Regions from separate parts of the Variovorax sp. Soil_C_17 genome, predicted to be linked through region 2. Evidence: predicted binding sites of a transcription regulator. Region 2 holds the regulator's gene; the other holds the start of a gene.
The links. The regulator FNR, encoded in region 2, switches genes on or off when oxygen is low (the NO sensors DNR and NnrR bind a similar motif). The targets are predictions, from matches to a motif close to TTGATNNNNATCAA.
Positions count from the first base shown of each region.

Region 1: the regulator FNR is predicted to act here: its motif matches at 3,822-3,835, upstream of AC3A6Y_RS26375 (MBL fold metallo-hydrolase RNA specificity domain-containing protein).

Region 1 covers NZ_JBDGIT010000007.1:426-8,059, forward strand. Annotated here, with positions in the region: gene AC3A6Y_RS26360 (YgaP family membrane protein) at 1-133, shown strand, start outside; gene AC3A6Y_RS26365 (flavodoxin family protein) at 326-847, shown strand; gene AC3A6Y_RS26370 (thymidine phosphorylase family protein) at 899-2,404, opposite strand; gene AC3A6Y_RS26375 (MBL fold metallo-hydrolase RNA specificity domain-containing protein) at 2,420-3,772, opposite strand; gene AC3A6Y_RS26380 (universal stress protein) at 3,902-4,756, shown strand; gene AC3A6Y_RS26385 (DUF6691 family protein) at 4,815-5,249, opposite strand; gene AC3A6Y_RS26390 (YeeE/YedE family protein) at 5,261-5,695, opposite strand; gene AC3A6Y_RS26395 (metalloregulator ArsR/SmtB family transcription factor) at 5,695-6,018, opposite strand; gene AC3A6Y_RS26400 (MBL fold metallo-hydrolase) at 6,097-7,029, shown strand; gene AC3A6Y_RS26405 (hypothetical protein) at 7,148-7,357, shown strand; gene AC3A6Y_RS26410 (hypothetical protein) at 7,505-7,634, shown strand, end outside.
Region 2 covers NZ_JBDGIT010000004.1:504,565-512,198, reverse strand. Annotated here, with positions in the region: partial or broken gene AC3A6Y_RS22560 (ornithine carbamoyltransferase) at 1-305, shown strand, start outside; gene AC3A6Y_RS22555 (sulfite exporter TauE/SafE family protein) at 630-1,343, opposite strand; gene fnr (fumarate/nitrate reduction transcriptional regulator Fnr) at 1,537-2,253, shown strand; gene AC3A6Y_RS22545 (hypothetical protein) at 2,234-2,479, opposite strand; gene AC3A6Y_RS22540 (FixH family protein) at 2,485-2,760, opposite strand; gene ccoG (cytochrome c oxidase accessory protein CcoG) at 2,778-4,283, opposite strand; gene ccoP (cytochrome-c oxidase, cbb3-type subunit III) at 4,228-5,142, opposite strand; gene AC3A6Y_RS22525 (cbb3-type cytochrome oxidase subunit 3) at 5,152-5,289, opposite strand; gene ccoO (cytochrome-c oxidase, cbb3-type subunit II) at 5,301-5,927, opposite strand; gene ccoN (cytochrome-c oxidase, cbb3-type subunit I) at 5,938-7,377, opposite strand; gene ccoS (cbb3-type cytochrome oxidase assembly protein CcoS) at 7,443-7,580, opposite strand; gene AC3A6Y_RS22505 (heavy metal translocating P-type ATPase) at 7,580-7,634, opposite strand, start outside.

The DNA of each region.
Region 1 (7,634 bases), on a different contig from region 2:
CGTCGTGCTGGCACTTACGAGTGTGATTGGCGCATGGGGCTATCTCGGCGTGCTCCCGTTGCTGACCGGAGCCCTTGGCAATTGCCCCGCCTACAAGCTCTTCGGCGTCAGCACCTGTCCGTCGAGTTCGTGAGGGCGCGATGCAGAAGCTTCGGATCATCGCCGCATCGCTTGCGCTGCTTGGCGCCGCGGTGCTCTGGCTCGGTTTCAAGGTGTTGATCCTCGTGTTGACCCGAGACTGACAAGCCGGCAACGCATTCGACAAGCGCAGGTCCGTTTGCACGCGTGGCGCCAATCCTCTCAAGTCGCACTGATGGAGGCTCCGATGAGCAAGATCCTCGTGGTCGTCTATTCGTACACCGGCACCTCTCGTCGGCTTTCGCAGCAGCTTTGCAGCCAGATGGGATGGCAGCTTGCCGAAGTCGTCGAGGACCGCCCGCGCCGGGGCATCCTGGGCATTTGCCGATGCGTGCTGGATTCGCTCTTGCGACGGCGTCCCGCCATCCACTATGACGGACCGTTTCCAAGAAACTTCGACGCAGTCGTCCTGGTATCGCCGATCTGGCTCGGCCGATTGGCCGGGCCGATGCGCAGCTTCGTTGCGAGACGGAGGGACCATCTGCCCGATGTCGCGGTGATCTCGGTCGCCGGAGCCATCGGAGATTTTGCGGCGGCGGCCGAGGTTGCCGATCTCGTCGGCGAAGCGCCCATCATCAGTACGACATTCACTGCGCGAGAGATCGACGACGGGACATGTGCCGGCCGACTCCAGTTCTTCGGCGCCGCACTCAACGGCGCCGAGGCGACTCATGCAGCCCAGCGAGGACGCATGCCCAAGGCGGCTTGAGGCATTGTTCCCGACCACGGCCCGACCGCCTTTCGCACGGCCGCGCACCGGTCACGGCTGGGCATCGATGTGCACGATGGGCAACTGCGATCGCACGAAACTCAAGGCATATTGCAGGGCGCCCAGGCTCTCTGCGTGCAAGGTGAACAAGGGTTGTCCGAGATCCACGCGGTCCAGCAGGCGAACATGCATCGTCGCACCCGCCGCGCGATCGCGCGGCGCACCGGCCAGCTTTGCCGCGCGCGCCAGGAGCCGGGTGTCGATGGCCGACACGAGGCCATCGACCGGCGCGCACACCTCGCGAGAATGCGTGGATACGGGAGGCACGCGCATGCCGCCCTGCGCCTCGCAGATCGCGATGAACTTGGCGAGGGCTCGCCCGTCGTCCAGCACCCCCCGCGCCATGGCCACGCCTGAGCCCGGTTCGCTCCGGCCTGCCATTTCCAGGACGCACCCGGCGAGCAGCAGGGCACGTTCGCGCAGGTCCAACGGCGCATCGGCGCGGCGCTCGAGCACGGCCATGACGTCCATGGCCTCCAAGGCCGGACCGATGCCGCGGCCCACCGGCTGGGTACCGTCGGTGAGCTGGATCCGCACCTGAAGGCCGAGCGCCGCACCCACGGAAACCATGCTGCGCGAAAGCAGTTCGGCTGCCTCCACGCTGCGCAACTTGGTCAGGGGGCCGACCGGCAGGTCGATCAGCACACGCTGCGAGCCCGCAGCGATCTTCTTCGACAGGATCGATGCCACCAGCAAGCCTTCGCTGTCGAGGTTCAGCGGGCGCTCCACGCGAATGAGCATGTCGTCGGCAGGACTGATGCGCGCAGCGCCGCCCCATGCGATGCAGCCTCCTTCGCGTTCCACGACACGGCGCATCGAAGCCACGTCCAGCTCGACCGGCGCGAGTGTCTCCATTGCATCGGCCGTGCCGGCCGCCGAGGTGATCGCACGCGAGGAAGTCTTCGGCATCGTTACGCCACAAGCGGCGACGATGGGGACCACCAGCAGCGTCGTCCGGTTCCCCGGCAGACCGCCGATGCAATGCTTGTCCATGACGGGCGCCACCCCCCAGTCGAGGCGCTCGCCGATGTCGACCATCGCCCGTGTCAATGCCACCGTCTCGTCGAAGTCGAGGCCCGCGCCGGCGCAGACGGTCACGAAGGAGGCAAGGTGGATGTCGGCGAGTCGGCCAAGGCTCACGTCTTCCATCAGCGGGCGCAGCGCCCCGTAGTCGAACTTGACGCCATGAACCTTGGCGCGCAGGTGGGCCAGCGAATCCTGCAGCGGTGGATGGCGGACCTCCACCTCGTCACCGCCGGCAGCCCCGAGCAGCGTCCACGCGGCCTCCGACAGGGCGATCTCGTCATGCCGCAGCCAATCGTCGGTGACGTGATGGAGGATCGCAAGCAGGTGGCGGGCACCGGCGAGCACCTCGACCTGCGCCTGCGACTGAAATCCTTCGGCCCGGCAGACATCGCAGTCACTGCGCATGTAGACCACCGGTTGCTGGTAGGTGTCGATGCCGGCGCGTCGGGCCCGGAGGTGATTGGCGATCATGCAAAAGGCCCTCCGTCAAAGCTCCCGGCTTTCCCGGTAGATCGGCACGCTCGTCGGCCAGCCATGGCGCTCCTCGATGGCCAGCCGCAGCGCGTCGGCAGCCACCGGCTCGCCATGGGTGACAAACACCTGTCGGGGCCCGGGCAGCGCGCCGATCCAGGCCAGCAGCTGATCGCGGTCTGCATGGGCCGACAAAGTATCGAGGTTGACCACTTCGGCACGTACCGGCACATAGGCGCCGTGGATCTTGATCGCCTCGGCGCCGCCCAACAGCGCTGCGCCTCGCGTGCCGGCGGCCTGGAAGCCCGCGAACAGGATGGTGTTCCTCGCAAGCGGGGCATAGGCCTTGAGGTGATGCAGCACGCGTCCCCCGGTCGCCATGCCGCTGGCGGATACGATGATCGATGGGAAGGCCAGGTCGTTGAGGCGCTTCGAATCATCGACGGTGTTGACGATGGTGACCTCCTTGCTCATGAGCGCGCATTGCTCGGCACTGAGCCGATGCTCATCCAGGTGGTGCCGAAAGATCCGCGTGACGTCGGCCGCCATCGGGCTGTTCAGATAAACCGGCATGTCCGGAATGCGGTGCGCCTTCTTGAGCAGTTGAATGCAGTGCAACAGGGTCTGTGCGCGCCCCACGGCAAAGGAGGGGATGACGACGACACCGCCGCGCGCCGCAGTCCTGTTGATCACTTCGGCGAGTGCCATGAGGGTGTCGGCCTCGCGGTGCCGACGGTCACCGTAAGTGGACTCCACAACCACATAGTCCGCCGGTTCGGGCGATTCTGGCGGGCGCATCATCAGGTCGTCGCTGCGTCCGAGGTCGCCCGAAAAAAGAATGCTGCCGCCCGTCCAGGCCACGCGCACGCTGGCTGCGCCCAGGATGTGGCCCGCGCGCTTCAAGCGCCAAGACCATCCCGGCCAAGGCGAATGCTCCTGGTCGAAGGAAATGGGTTCGAAGCGCTTCAATGCCGCACGGGCATCCTGCTCCGTGTAGAGCGGCAGCGCAGGCTTGTGCTTCGAATGCCCATGCCGGTTCGCGAAGTCGGCCTCCTCCTCCTGCAGCCGGCCCGAATCCGGCAACAGGAGTTCGCAGAGTTCCAGCGTGGCCCGGGTGCAGAAGACCGGCCCCTTGAAACCGAGCTTGACCAGGCGCGGCACGAATCCGCTGTGATCCATGTGCGCATGGGTGAGCAGCACCGCGTCGATCCTGGAGGGGTCGATGGGAAAGGCGTCCCAGTTTCGCAGGCGCAGTTGCTTCAGGCCTTGGAACAGGCCGCAGTCGACCATCAGCCGGCGCCCGTCGTGCTCCAGCAAGTATTTCGATCCGGTGACCGTGTCGGTACCGCCCAGGAATTCGATGCGCATGGCTTTCTCCTTTGTTGGGGTGAGCTTGGCACCGGCGGCGCGTTTCGCCTTGATGCATGTCAAGCCGGACATGCACGCTTCCATTGATCCAGCGCAATGCGACGGCAGCGATCGGTTCTAGATTGGAAGATGTTCAACCCTCTTCCACCATGTCGATGTCCATCCGTTCGATCCTGGTGCCTCGATGGCGGCACGCATGCCGAGGCGAGGCTGCAGTTCGCGCATCAACTGGCACGACTGCACGATGCCGTCCTGACCACCCTGTTCGCGGTGACACCGCAGTACTTGCCGCTGCTCCCGCTCGAAGGGGACACCCTGGCGAGCCGCATGGCCGGACGAATCGATCCGGGTCATCGCGCCCACGCGCGGGAGCTCGTCGAGCGGGCGCGTTCATGGGGTCCTGTCGCGATCGAGTGGCTGGAGCTGAACGGAGAACCGGTCATCCGGAGCTTTGCACATCGCGCGTTGTCGGCCGATCTCCTGGTGCTCGGCCAGCGCGATCCGAGGGATGCCACCGCCTTCGACGTACCCGGCGATTTCGCGGAGGCAGTGATCATCGACGGTGGCCGCCCGGCGCTCGTCGTGCCGTTCGCAGGTTCCGCAATGCCACAGCCGAAGACGGTCCTGGTGGCGTGGAAGTCGACCCCCGAATGTGCCCGCGCCTTGACTGCTTCCCTGCCGATTCTTCGCGTTGCGAGCAAGGTCCATCTGGTCTGCGCCAGCGACAACATCGACGAAGGATTCCCGGCGCCGGTGGAACTGATCCCGTACCTCCACCTGCATGGCATCGATCATGTTCACGAGCACCGGCGGCTCGATGAAAGCGGCGCCGGCCGGGAAATTCTCGCTCTGGCCTCCGAGACCGCCGCCGATCTGGTCGTGATGGGGTGCTACGGACACACCCGGGCACGCGAGCTCGTACTCGGGGGCGCTTCGCGCGTCGTCCTGGATTCGATGCGTGTACCGGTGCTCATGGCGCATTAGAACCCTGGGCCATGTCGCAGGCCGCGTGCCGGGCTTCGATGGCGGTCTTCGCCCGATGTCAAGCAGCGTGCGGCGCGAGACCGCGCTTGCGGCGTTCGAGAAGCTCGAAGATGCCCATGCCTGCCAACATGGCCGACACGAAGACGAGCGCCTTGGCTTCGCCCATTCCCAGTGCGACAAGAGCCGGACCTGGGCAGAACCCCGCAACGCCCCAGCCGATGCCGAAGAGCACGCTGCCGAAGACCAGGCGCCGATCGATGTCGCGCGCCGAAGGAAGTCGCATGCTGGCGCCGAGGAAGGAAGCGGCACGGCGGCCGGCCACCCGGAAGGCGGGCGCACCGACAGCAATCGCACCGACCATGACCAGGGCCAGTGACGGGTCCCAGTGACCGAGGTCAAGGAAGCCAAGCACCTTGGCGGGATTCGCCATGCCTGAAAGCAGGAGCCCGAGGCCGAAGACCAGGCCGGCGAGAAACGAGGTGATGACGTTCATGAAAGCACTCCTCAACCATTCAACAGATGGCGCATCACGAACACCGTGGCGAAGCCGGCGAGCATGAAGAGCGCCGTGGCGATCAACGAGCGGGGCGACAGCCGGGAGAGGCCGCAGACGCCGTGGCCGCTGGTGCAACCCGCGCCGTAACGCGTGCCGATGCCCACGAGCACCCCGGCCAGGACCAGCTGGACATATCCGGCCTCGATCTGTGGCTTTGCCGACGCCGAAAACAGAACCAGGACCAGCGGCGCACCGACCAGTCCGAGGACGAAGGCAATCCGCCAGAGAATGTCGCCCTCGACAGGCCTGAGCAGGCCGCCGAGCACACCGCTGATGCCGGCAATGCGGCCATTGAGCAGCACGAACATTGCGGCGGCGACGCCGATGAGCATGCCGCCAGCCAGTGCGGTGAATGGCGTGAAGTGACCCCAGTCGATGGACATCATTGCACCTTCGGGCAGTAGAGACGATAGAGAAGCACAAGTATTTCGAGCATCGACGGGTCGGCGACGCTGTAGAAGATGCTCTTGCCCTCGCGTCGCGTCTGGACAGCCCCTTCGTTGCGGAGGACTCCGAGTTGCTGCGACAGGGTGGGCTGGTGAATGTTCAGCGCTTGCTCGAGGTCGCTGACGCACATCTCGCCCTGGGAGAGTTGACACATCAGGAGCAAACGTTCCTGGTTGGCGAGCACCTTGAGGGCACCGACGGCCCTGCCGGCGGCTGCGCGCAGAAGCTCGGGATCGATGGCGGGGGAATCTTGTTTCATGGAGCGGCGACAGTATCGTTTGACACATTATGTATGCTTACATAATATTCGTCAATCAAGTGAAGCCGGAGAATTTTCATGACCACCCGCACGACCACCCAAGGATTCTTCGACCCGGATACGGGAACGATCTCCTACGTCGTCTGGGACCACGTGACGCTGCGAGCTGCGGTCATCGACCCGGTGCTGGACTACGATTTCAAGTCCGGGCACACGAGCACCGTCTCCGCCGACCGGCTGTTGGCCTATGTCCGGGACAAGGGCTTGCAGGTGGAGTGGATTCTGGAGACTCATGCGCATGCCGACCACCTGTCCGGCGCACGCTATGTTCAGGCGGAAGCCGGTGGACTCGTCGCCATCGGCGAGAACATCCGCATCGTTCAGGCGACCTTCAAGAAGCTCTACAACTTCGACCGTCGTTTCCTGCCGGACGGGAGCCAGTTCGACCGCCTCTTCAGGGACGGCGAGGTCTTCAAGATCGGCGAAGTCGAGGCCACTGCAATGCTGGTGCCGGGCCACACCCCGGCAGACATGGCCTACCTGATCGACGGTTCGGTTTTCGTGGGCGACACGCTCTTCATGCCCGATGTCGGCAGCGCGCGCGCGGACTTCCCCGGAGGCGACGCGCGCCAGCTCTACACCTCCGTGCGCAGACTGCTGGACCTGCCGCCCGAGACCACGATGTACGTCTGCCACGACTACCCGCCCGCGTCCCGAGAAGCGCGCTGGCAGACCACTGTCGCCGAGCAGCGAGCCCACAACATCCATGTCCGCGACGGCATCGGCGAGGACGCCTTCGTTGACATGCGCACGGCTCGTGACGCCACGCTCGATGTTCCGACGCTCATCCTTCCGTCGATCCAGGTCAACGTGCGCGGCGGCCGGCTTCCGCCTCCGGACGACAACGGCATCGCCTACCTCCGGATTCCTTTGAATTCGCTCGCCGTTCATGCTCGCGGGCCGGCTCGCGCGGGCCAAGTGCTCCGTTCCGGGAATGACACGAAGCGTTAACAGACTGTTCCTTTTCGGTGCCAGGCGTTGACCGAGCTGCAAAGCGCAGCGTCTAAATTGAGATCACGTCCTTGCAGCGCCGCGATTCCACCAGGCGCGAGGGCACCAGGAGACCATCATGAACACGTCGCAAGTAGCCACCGATTGGGAACTCCGTTTCGACGCCCTGTTCGCCGGGCGACGCGGATTCGTCTTTCCCTGCACCGCAGAGGGTCACGTGAACATGGACGCCCTGAGCGAGCGGGCGCTCAACAACTACCTGTATGCCCGCGCCATGATGGGGCGGGAGGTCACGTGGCCCAGTGTGTACCCGAGCCGCGTTCATTGATCTGCCCTTTTGACCGTGGTGGCAGGCGGCGGCAGACGCCGCCGGCCTTCGCAGCCGGCAAGGCGATCTCCCTTGCGTTGGCGCAAACCCTGCCCTTCCGGTTCGTCGCATCCTGAGCACCCCTGCCCACGTCATCGAAGGTCGCATATGAAACCCACCACCCTGCTGATCCTGCTTGCGATAGGGTTCAGCTCAGCAACATTTGCAGCGGACTACACCCAACCCGGACAGCTGAGCCCTCCGCCCGGCCCCGTCAAGAAGTCCAGGGACGCCGCAA
Region 2 (7,634 bases):
GCGGAAAGAACCTGGCGCTGCTGCTCGGGCCAACGCCCTGCGCCGGCATCGCGACGCTGCGACGCGCCGCGCAGGACCTGGGCGCGCGCGTGGCCGAGGTCAGGTTCACCGAGCCGACCACGCCGGCATCGGGACGGGACGATGTTCGGGTCCTGGCGCGGATGCTGGGCCGCATGTACGACGCTGTCGATTGCGAGGCACTGGCACCGGCGACGGCGCGCCGGATCGAGCAGGACGCCGGCGTGCCGGTGTACCACGGCCTGTGCCTGGACGAGCATCCGGCCCGCGCCCTGGCGGATCTCATGACCCTGCGCGAGCATCGATCGCCCCCCGGCGCGTCGATCCTGTTTCTCGGCGATCCGAAGGCACCCCACGGCAGCCATTTCGTTTCGGCCGCCCGCTGCGCCGGCTTCGACGTGCTTGTCGGGAGCGAGCAGCCCGCATCGAACGACGCGACCTTCCTGGTCGACGCCAGGCACTCCGCGGGCTGGTCACTGCTGGCATCGGGGCAACCGGTCGACGAGGCCCAGCGCACGGAGAACCACCGCTTCGCGATGCAGGCCGTGCTGTTGGACACCCTCGTCAAGACTTGACCGACAGGGCGTAGCACCCTGTTCGGCGAACGGCGCTCAGCCGCACCAGATCCGTATCTGCCGGCTCAGGTCCATCCAGACGGCCTGCAGCGCCACCACGGCGAGCAACCCGCCTGCGAGCCGGGTGCCCCATTCCTGCCGGACCATGCCGGCGCCCCTGCCCAGGCGCTGCCACAGCCACGGGGCCAGCACCAGCGACACGCCGCTGCCTGCGGCGAAGAGCGCCATCACCCCTGCGCCCTGCACGGGCCCGTTTGCCAGGCCGGCGAGCATCAGGGCCGAATAGAGCAGGCCACAGGGCATGGCCACCCACAGCGCGCCGACCGCGAGCAGGCCGCGCAGCGAGCCCGTCGCAGGCCGCAGGCGCGCCGCGAGCGACCGCCCGAGCCGGCGCGCCCAGAGCGGCTGGCGTCCCAGCGCCGCGAGCATCAGGGCCCAGGTCAGCACGAACACATGCAGCAGCACCCACAGGGGGCGCAATGCCGCGACCTGTTCGCTGGCGAAGGCGAGGCTCTCCACCGCGGCCGCGGCCACGGCGCCGGCTGCCGCATAGCCGGCCACTCGCCCGGCATGGAAGACCCAGGATGCGGCGCCGTCCCGCACCCCTGACGCAAGGGTGGCGACGCCGCCGCCTTCCGGCGCACGCACGATGCGGATCACGCCGGCGCAGGCAGCGCCGCACATGGCAACGCAATGGGGTCCGCCGACCAGGCCCATCAGCAGCGCGGTACCCGCGAGCGCCGTCTGCATGGTCAGGCGATGCGCGAGAAGCGCAGGACCGGAGAGGGAGCGTCGTTGGCGACAGCCGGGAGTGAGTTCATCGCAGCAGCGAGAGGCAGGCAATGAGCCACTATGCCGCCGGGCGGCCCGGTCGACCTTGATGTGCATCAAGCCTCCCGTGCGCGCGGCGGCCCAGAATGGCCCCAACAAACCGTTGCCTCCCATGAAAGTCCAGAACATCAAGGTGGCCTGCTCGAGTTGCAGCCTGCGCGAGCTCTGCATGCCCGCCGGGCTGGAGCCGAGCGAGCTGAAGCGCATCGACGAGCTGGTCTCCACCCGTCGAAAGGTGAAGCGGCGCGAGACCCTGTTTCGCAACGGCGAGCCCTTCACCTCCCTCTACGCCATCCGCACCGGCTTCTTCAAGACCCGCGTGGCCAGCGAGGACGGCCGCGACCAGGTCACGGGATTCCAGATGGCGGGCGAGATCATCGGCCTGGACGGCATCGTCAACGATCAGCACACCTGCGATGCGGTCGCCATCGAGGATGCCGAGGTCTGCGTGATGCCCTTCCAGCGTCTGGAGGCGCTGTCGCGCGAAGTCACGGCACTGCAGCGCCACGTCCACCAGATCATGAGCCGCGAGATCGTGCGCGAGCACGGCGTGATGCTGCTGCTGGGCAGCATGCGGGCCGAGGAGCGGCTCGCCGCCTTCCTGCTGAACCTGGTGCAGCGCCTGCACGCACGCGGCTTCTCGCAATCCGAGTTCATCCTGCGGATGACGCGCGAGGAGATCGGCAGCTACCTCGGCCTCACACTCGAAACGGTAAGCCGCACGCTCTCGAAGTTCATGGGCGACGGCATCGTCGAGATCGACCAGCGCAAGGTGCGCATCGTCGATCCCGAGGGCCTGCGGCGCATCGTCAATCCTCCGGGTTGTTGATCTTCCTCGCCGGTACCGTCAGGAGCAGCGTCAGCGCGCTCGCGCCTGCCGCCAGCAGCCAGAACACGAAGAAGCCGGCCGTGTAGACCGCCTGGCGCGACAGTGCGAGCGCCTCGCCGCGCCAGTGGAGATCGGCAGGATCGACCAGCGCGAACACCAGGAGTTCGGTCGCGCTGGCCAGCAGGAAGGCCGGCCAGAGAATCGACATCCACGTCTGCATCTTCATGACCGTCAGCGCCGGGGAGCAGGCACGTCGGCGTCCGGCGTCGCTGCATGGTTGCGGCCGGCGAGCGCCGGCATCAGCTTCTTGTCGGCCAGCGTCCGGTTGATCTCGATCCCGCGGCGGTAGTAGTCCGCAGCAACCACCGGGTCCGGCGTTCGCAGGGCAAGCCAGAGTGTCACGAAGCTGGCAATGACGACCAGGGCAGGCCCGGCCATCACCATCCAGACCCATGGGAAGCGCCACCAGGGCTCGCTCTGCCGCAGGGTCGTCGTGTGATCGTCCATCTGTTCTCCTTCCGAATTCAACGAGGCACCATGAAGGCGGCCTTCTCCGACACCTGCGCGCTGCCGTCCAGCGAGCGAATGTCGAAGTGCACGGCGTGGGAGCCGGCAGGCGCACTGCCATACGGAAGCTGCAGCCGCACCGCCACCCAGCGTGACTGTGCCGGCCCCACTTCGACCGGCTCGGCCGGCGACACGCCCAGGCCTTCGAGCCCGCGCGCCTCGATGCGATAGCGCTGCGGCCGCTCGGACGCGTTCATGATCTGCAGCCGGTAGACGTTCTCGAGCTGGCCGCCCTCGACGATGCGCGCCAGCGAGGCCCGGTCGCGCACCACGTCGACCTTGAGCGGCATGCGCACGACCAGGCTCGCGAGCAGGCCGACCGTCAATGCCATCAGCACGCCGGCATAGATCAGCACCCGCGGGCGCAGCACCCGGCGCAGCACCTGGCTGCGCGTCCAATGGCCGGCCATCCCGTTCTGGGTGGCGTACCGGATCAGGCCGCGCGGGGACGCCATCTTGTCCATCACGGTGTCGCAGGCGTCCACGCACAGCCCGCAGCCGATGCATTCGTACTGCAGCCCCTTGCGGATGTCGATGCCGGTCGGGCAGACCTGTACGCACAGCGTGCAGTCGATGCAGTCGCCGATGCCCAGCGCACGGGCATCGCTGCCCTTGGACCGCACGCCGCGGGGCTCGCCGCGCTCCCTGTCGTAGCTCACGATCAGGGTGTCGCGATCGAACATGGCGCTCTGGAAGCGGGCGTAGGGGCACATGTACATGCAGACCTGCTCGCGCATGAAGCCGGCGTTGCCGTAGGTCGCGAACCCGTAGAACAGGGCCCAGAAGACCTCCCACGAGCCCATGCGCGTCTGCAGGAAGGCCAGCCCCAGCTCGTGGATCGGCGTGAAATAGCCGACGAAGGTGAAGCCGGTCCACAGCGCGATGCCCAGCCAGACGACGTGCTTGAACCATTTCTTGACGAGCTTCTCGAGCGAGAACTCGCCCTCGTCCAGGCGCATGCGGGCGATCCGGTTGCCTTCGATCTTGTGCTCGACCCACAGGAAGATCTCGCTGTAGACGGTCTGAGGGCAGGCATAGCCGCACCACAGCCGCCCCGCCACCGCGGTGAACAGGAACAGGGAGAGCGCCGAGATCACCAGCAGCCCGGTCAGGTAGATCAGGTCCTGGGGGTACAGCACCAGGCCGAAGATGTAGAAGCGCCGCGCACCCAGGTCGAACAGCACGGCCTGGCGTTCTCCCCATTCGAGCCAGGGCAGGCCGTAGAACACCAGCTGCGTCAGGAACACCATCGTCCAGCGCCAGCGCGCAAAGACGCCGCGCACGGCGCGGGGATAGATCTTCTTGTGCGCGGCGAAGAGTCCCCCGCCCTCCTCCTTCGCGGCGGCGATCGGGATCACCCGGCGCGCGGGCCGGGTCGGTGCCGAGGCGGTGTCTTCCACGGCGCGCCTACGGGGCCACGACGGCCTTGTTCGACAAGCCCCAGACGTAGGAGGCCAGCACATGGATCTGTGCCTCCGTCAGGCGGCCCTGCTGCGCGGGCATCTGGTTGGTCTTGCCGGTGTTGATGATCGCGATGATCGCCTCCTGCCCGTAGCCGTGCAGCCAGACCTTGTCGGCAAGGTTGGGCGCTCCCATCGCAGGGTTGCCGACACCGCCGATACCGTGGCAGGCCGCGCAGGCGCTGAACTTGCTCTTGCCCAGGCCGGCACGCACCGAATCGTGAGGGCTGCCCGACAAGCTCAGAACGTAGTTGGCGACGTTCTTCACGTCCTCGGGGGTTCCCACGGCGGCGGCCATCGGCGGCATCACGCCCGTGCGCCCGCCGACGATCGATTCCTTGATCTTGTCGGGCGTGCCGCCGTGCAGCCAGTCGCTGTCGGCCAGGTTCGGGAAGCCCTTGCTGCCGCGCGCGTCCGAGCCATGGCACTGCGCGCAGTTGTTGAGGAACAGGCGTTCGCCGATGGCCATGGCCGCCGGCTCGCCGGCCACGCGCTCGGCAGGCATGGCCACATAGGCGGCGTAGACCGGTTCGAGCTCGCGCCTGGCGCGGGCCTGGTCCTTCGCGTACTCGTCCGCGGTGCTCCACGCGAGCTCGCCCTTGTAGCTGCCGAGGCCAGGATAGGCCACCAGGTAGGCCAGGCCGAAGACGATGGTGATCACGAAAAGCCCGATCCACCAGCGCGGCATCGGATTGTTGGCCTCGCGCAGGTCCTCGTCCCACACATGGCCGGTCGTGTTGTCCGCACCGGAGGGCGCCGAGGAGCGGGCCACCACCCACAGCAGCAGGGCGCACAGCAGGATGCTGCCCAGCGTGGCGAGGGCGACGTAGTTCGACCAGAAGTCGTTGAAGAAATCGCTCATGGGATCCTCTCAGTCCTGCTCGAAGGGCAAACGGCCCGCGTCCTCGAAGGCCTTCGCACGGCGGCGCGAGAAGGCCCACGCGAGAATGGCGATGAAGGTGGCGAAAGAGGCCAGCGTGGCCAGGATGCGCAAGGTGGTGATGTCCATTCGTCTGCTCCCTACTTCAGCGCGAGGCCGAGCGACTGGAGATAGGCCACCAGCGCATCCATCTCGGTCTTGCCCTTGACCTCGGCCGGCGCCGCGGCGATCTGTGCATCGGTGAAGGGCACGCCGACACGGCGCAGCGCCTTCATGTGGGTCGCCGCCTGCGCGCCGTCCAGCTGCGCGTTCTCGAGCCAGGGGTAGGCCGGCATGTTCGACTCGGGCACCAGGTCGCGCGGGTTGACCAGGTGGATGCGATGCCACTCGTCGCTGTACTTGCCGCCGACACGCTGCAGGTCGGGGCCGGTGCGCTTGCTGCCCCACTGGAAGGGATGGTCGTAGACGAACTCGCCGGCCACGGAGTAGTGGCCGTAGCGCAGGGTCTCCGCCCTGAAGGGCCGGATCATCTGCGAATGGCAGTTGTAGCAACCCTCGCGCACATAGACATCGCGGCCCAGCACCTGGAGCGAACTCGGCGGCTGCATGCCGGCGACGGCCTCGGTGGTGGACTTCTGGAAGAACAGCGGCACGATCTCGACGAGGCCGCCGATGGCGACGACCAGCAGGATCAGCACCACCATCAGGAAGTTGTTGGTCTCGATCTTCTCGTGCGAGAAGCCGGATTGGGGAGTGTTCGAACTCATCGTTTCTTCCTCAGGCATGCGCGGCGGCGGGCAACGGAATGACGGCGCGCTCCGAGCGCCCCATGACCACGGTCATCCCGCAGTTCCAGGCCATCACCAGCATGCCGCCCAGGTAGAGCACGCCGCCGAGCACCCGCACCACGTAGTACGGATAGGTGGCCTTGACGCTCTCGACGAAGGTGTAGGTGAGCGTGCCGTCGGGATTGATCGATCGCCACATCAGGCCCTGCATCACGCCGGCGATCCACATGGCGGCGATGTAGAGCACGATGCCGACGGTGGACATCCAGAAGTGCAGCTCGATCGCCTTGACGCTGTACATCTCCTGGCGGCCATACATCCTCGGGATCAGGTAGTAGAGCGATCCCATCGAGATCAGTCCGACCCAGCCGAGCGCGCCGCTGTGCACGTGGCCCACCGTCCAGTCCGTGTAGTGGGACAGCGCGTTCACCGTCTTGACCGACATCATCGGCCCCTCGAACGTCGACATGCCGTAGAAGGAGAGCGACACGATCAGGAAGCGCAGGATCGGGTCGGTGCGCAGCTTGTGCCAGGCGCCCGAGAGCGTCATGACGCCGTTGATCATCCCGCCCCAGCTCGGCGCCAGCAGGATCAGCGAGAACACCATGCCGATCGACTGGGTCCAGTCGGGCAGCGCGGTGTAGTGCAGGTGGTGCGGGCCCGCCCACATGTACGTGAAGATGAGCGCCCAGAAGTGCACGATCGAGAGCCGGTACGAGTACACCGGCCGGCCGGCCTGCTTGGGGATGTAGTAGTACATCATCCCCAGGAAGCCCGCGGTGAGGAAGAAGCCGACGGCGTTGTGGCCGTACCACCACTGCACCATCGCGTCCTGCACGCCGGCGTAGGCCGAGTAGCTCTTCATCCAGCCGGCCGGCATGGCCACGCTGTTGACGATGTGCAGCAGCGCCACCGCGAGGATGAAGGCGCCGTAGAACCAGTTGGCCACGTAGATGTGCCGGACCTTGCGCGTTCCGATGGTGCCGAAGAACACGATGGCATAGGCCACCCAGACCAGCGCGATCAGGACGTCGATCGGCCATTCGAGTTCGGCGTACTCCTTGCCGCTGGTGTAGCCCATGGGCAGGCTGATGGCGGCGGCCACGATCACCGCCTGCCAGCCCCAGAAGACGAAGGAGGCGAGCGCCGGCGCGAACAGGCGGACCTGGCAGGTGCGCTGCACCACGTGGAAGCTCGTGGCCATCAGCGCGCAGCCGCCGAAGGCGAAGATCACCGCGTTGGTATGCAGCGGGCGCAGCCGTCCGTAGCTGAGCCAGGGGATGCCGAGGTTGAGCTCGGGCCACGCCAGCTGCGACGCGATGATCACGCCGACCAGCATGCCGACGACGCCCCAGACCACCGACATGAGGGCAAACTGCCGCACGACGGTGTCGCTGTAGACGGCTGTGGAGGGATTCGATGGGTTCATCTTCGGGCCTTCTCGTGGATGACGGCAAGTGTCCCGGCGCCGCAGGGGCGGCGCTTTGATGCAGATCAATCGCCGCGCAGAATGCGCTCCCCTTCGCCCTCGACATCCTCGAACTGGCCACGCTCGACCGCCCACCAGAGTCCGCCCAGGATCACCAGCACGAGCACGACCGAGAACGGGATCAGCAGGAAAAGGATGTCCATCAGCGCTCCCCTGCAGGAGGTCCGGCCAGGCGGGCTGCGTTGAGCACGACGACC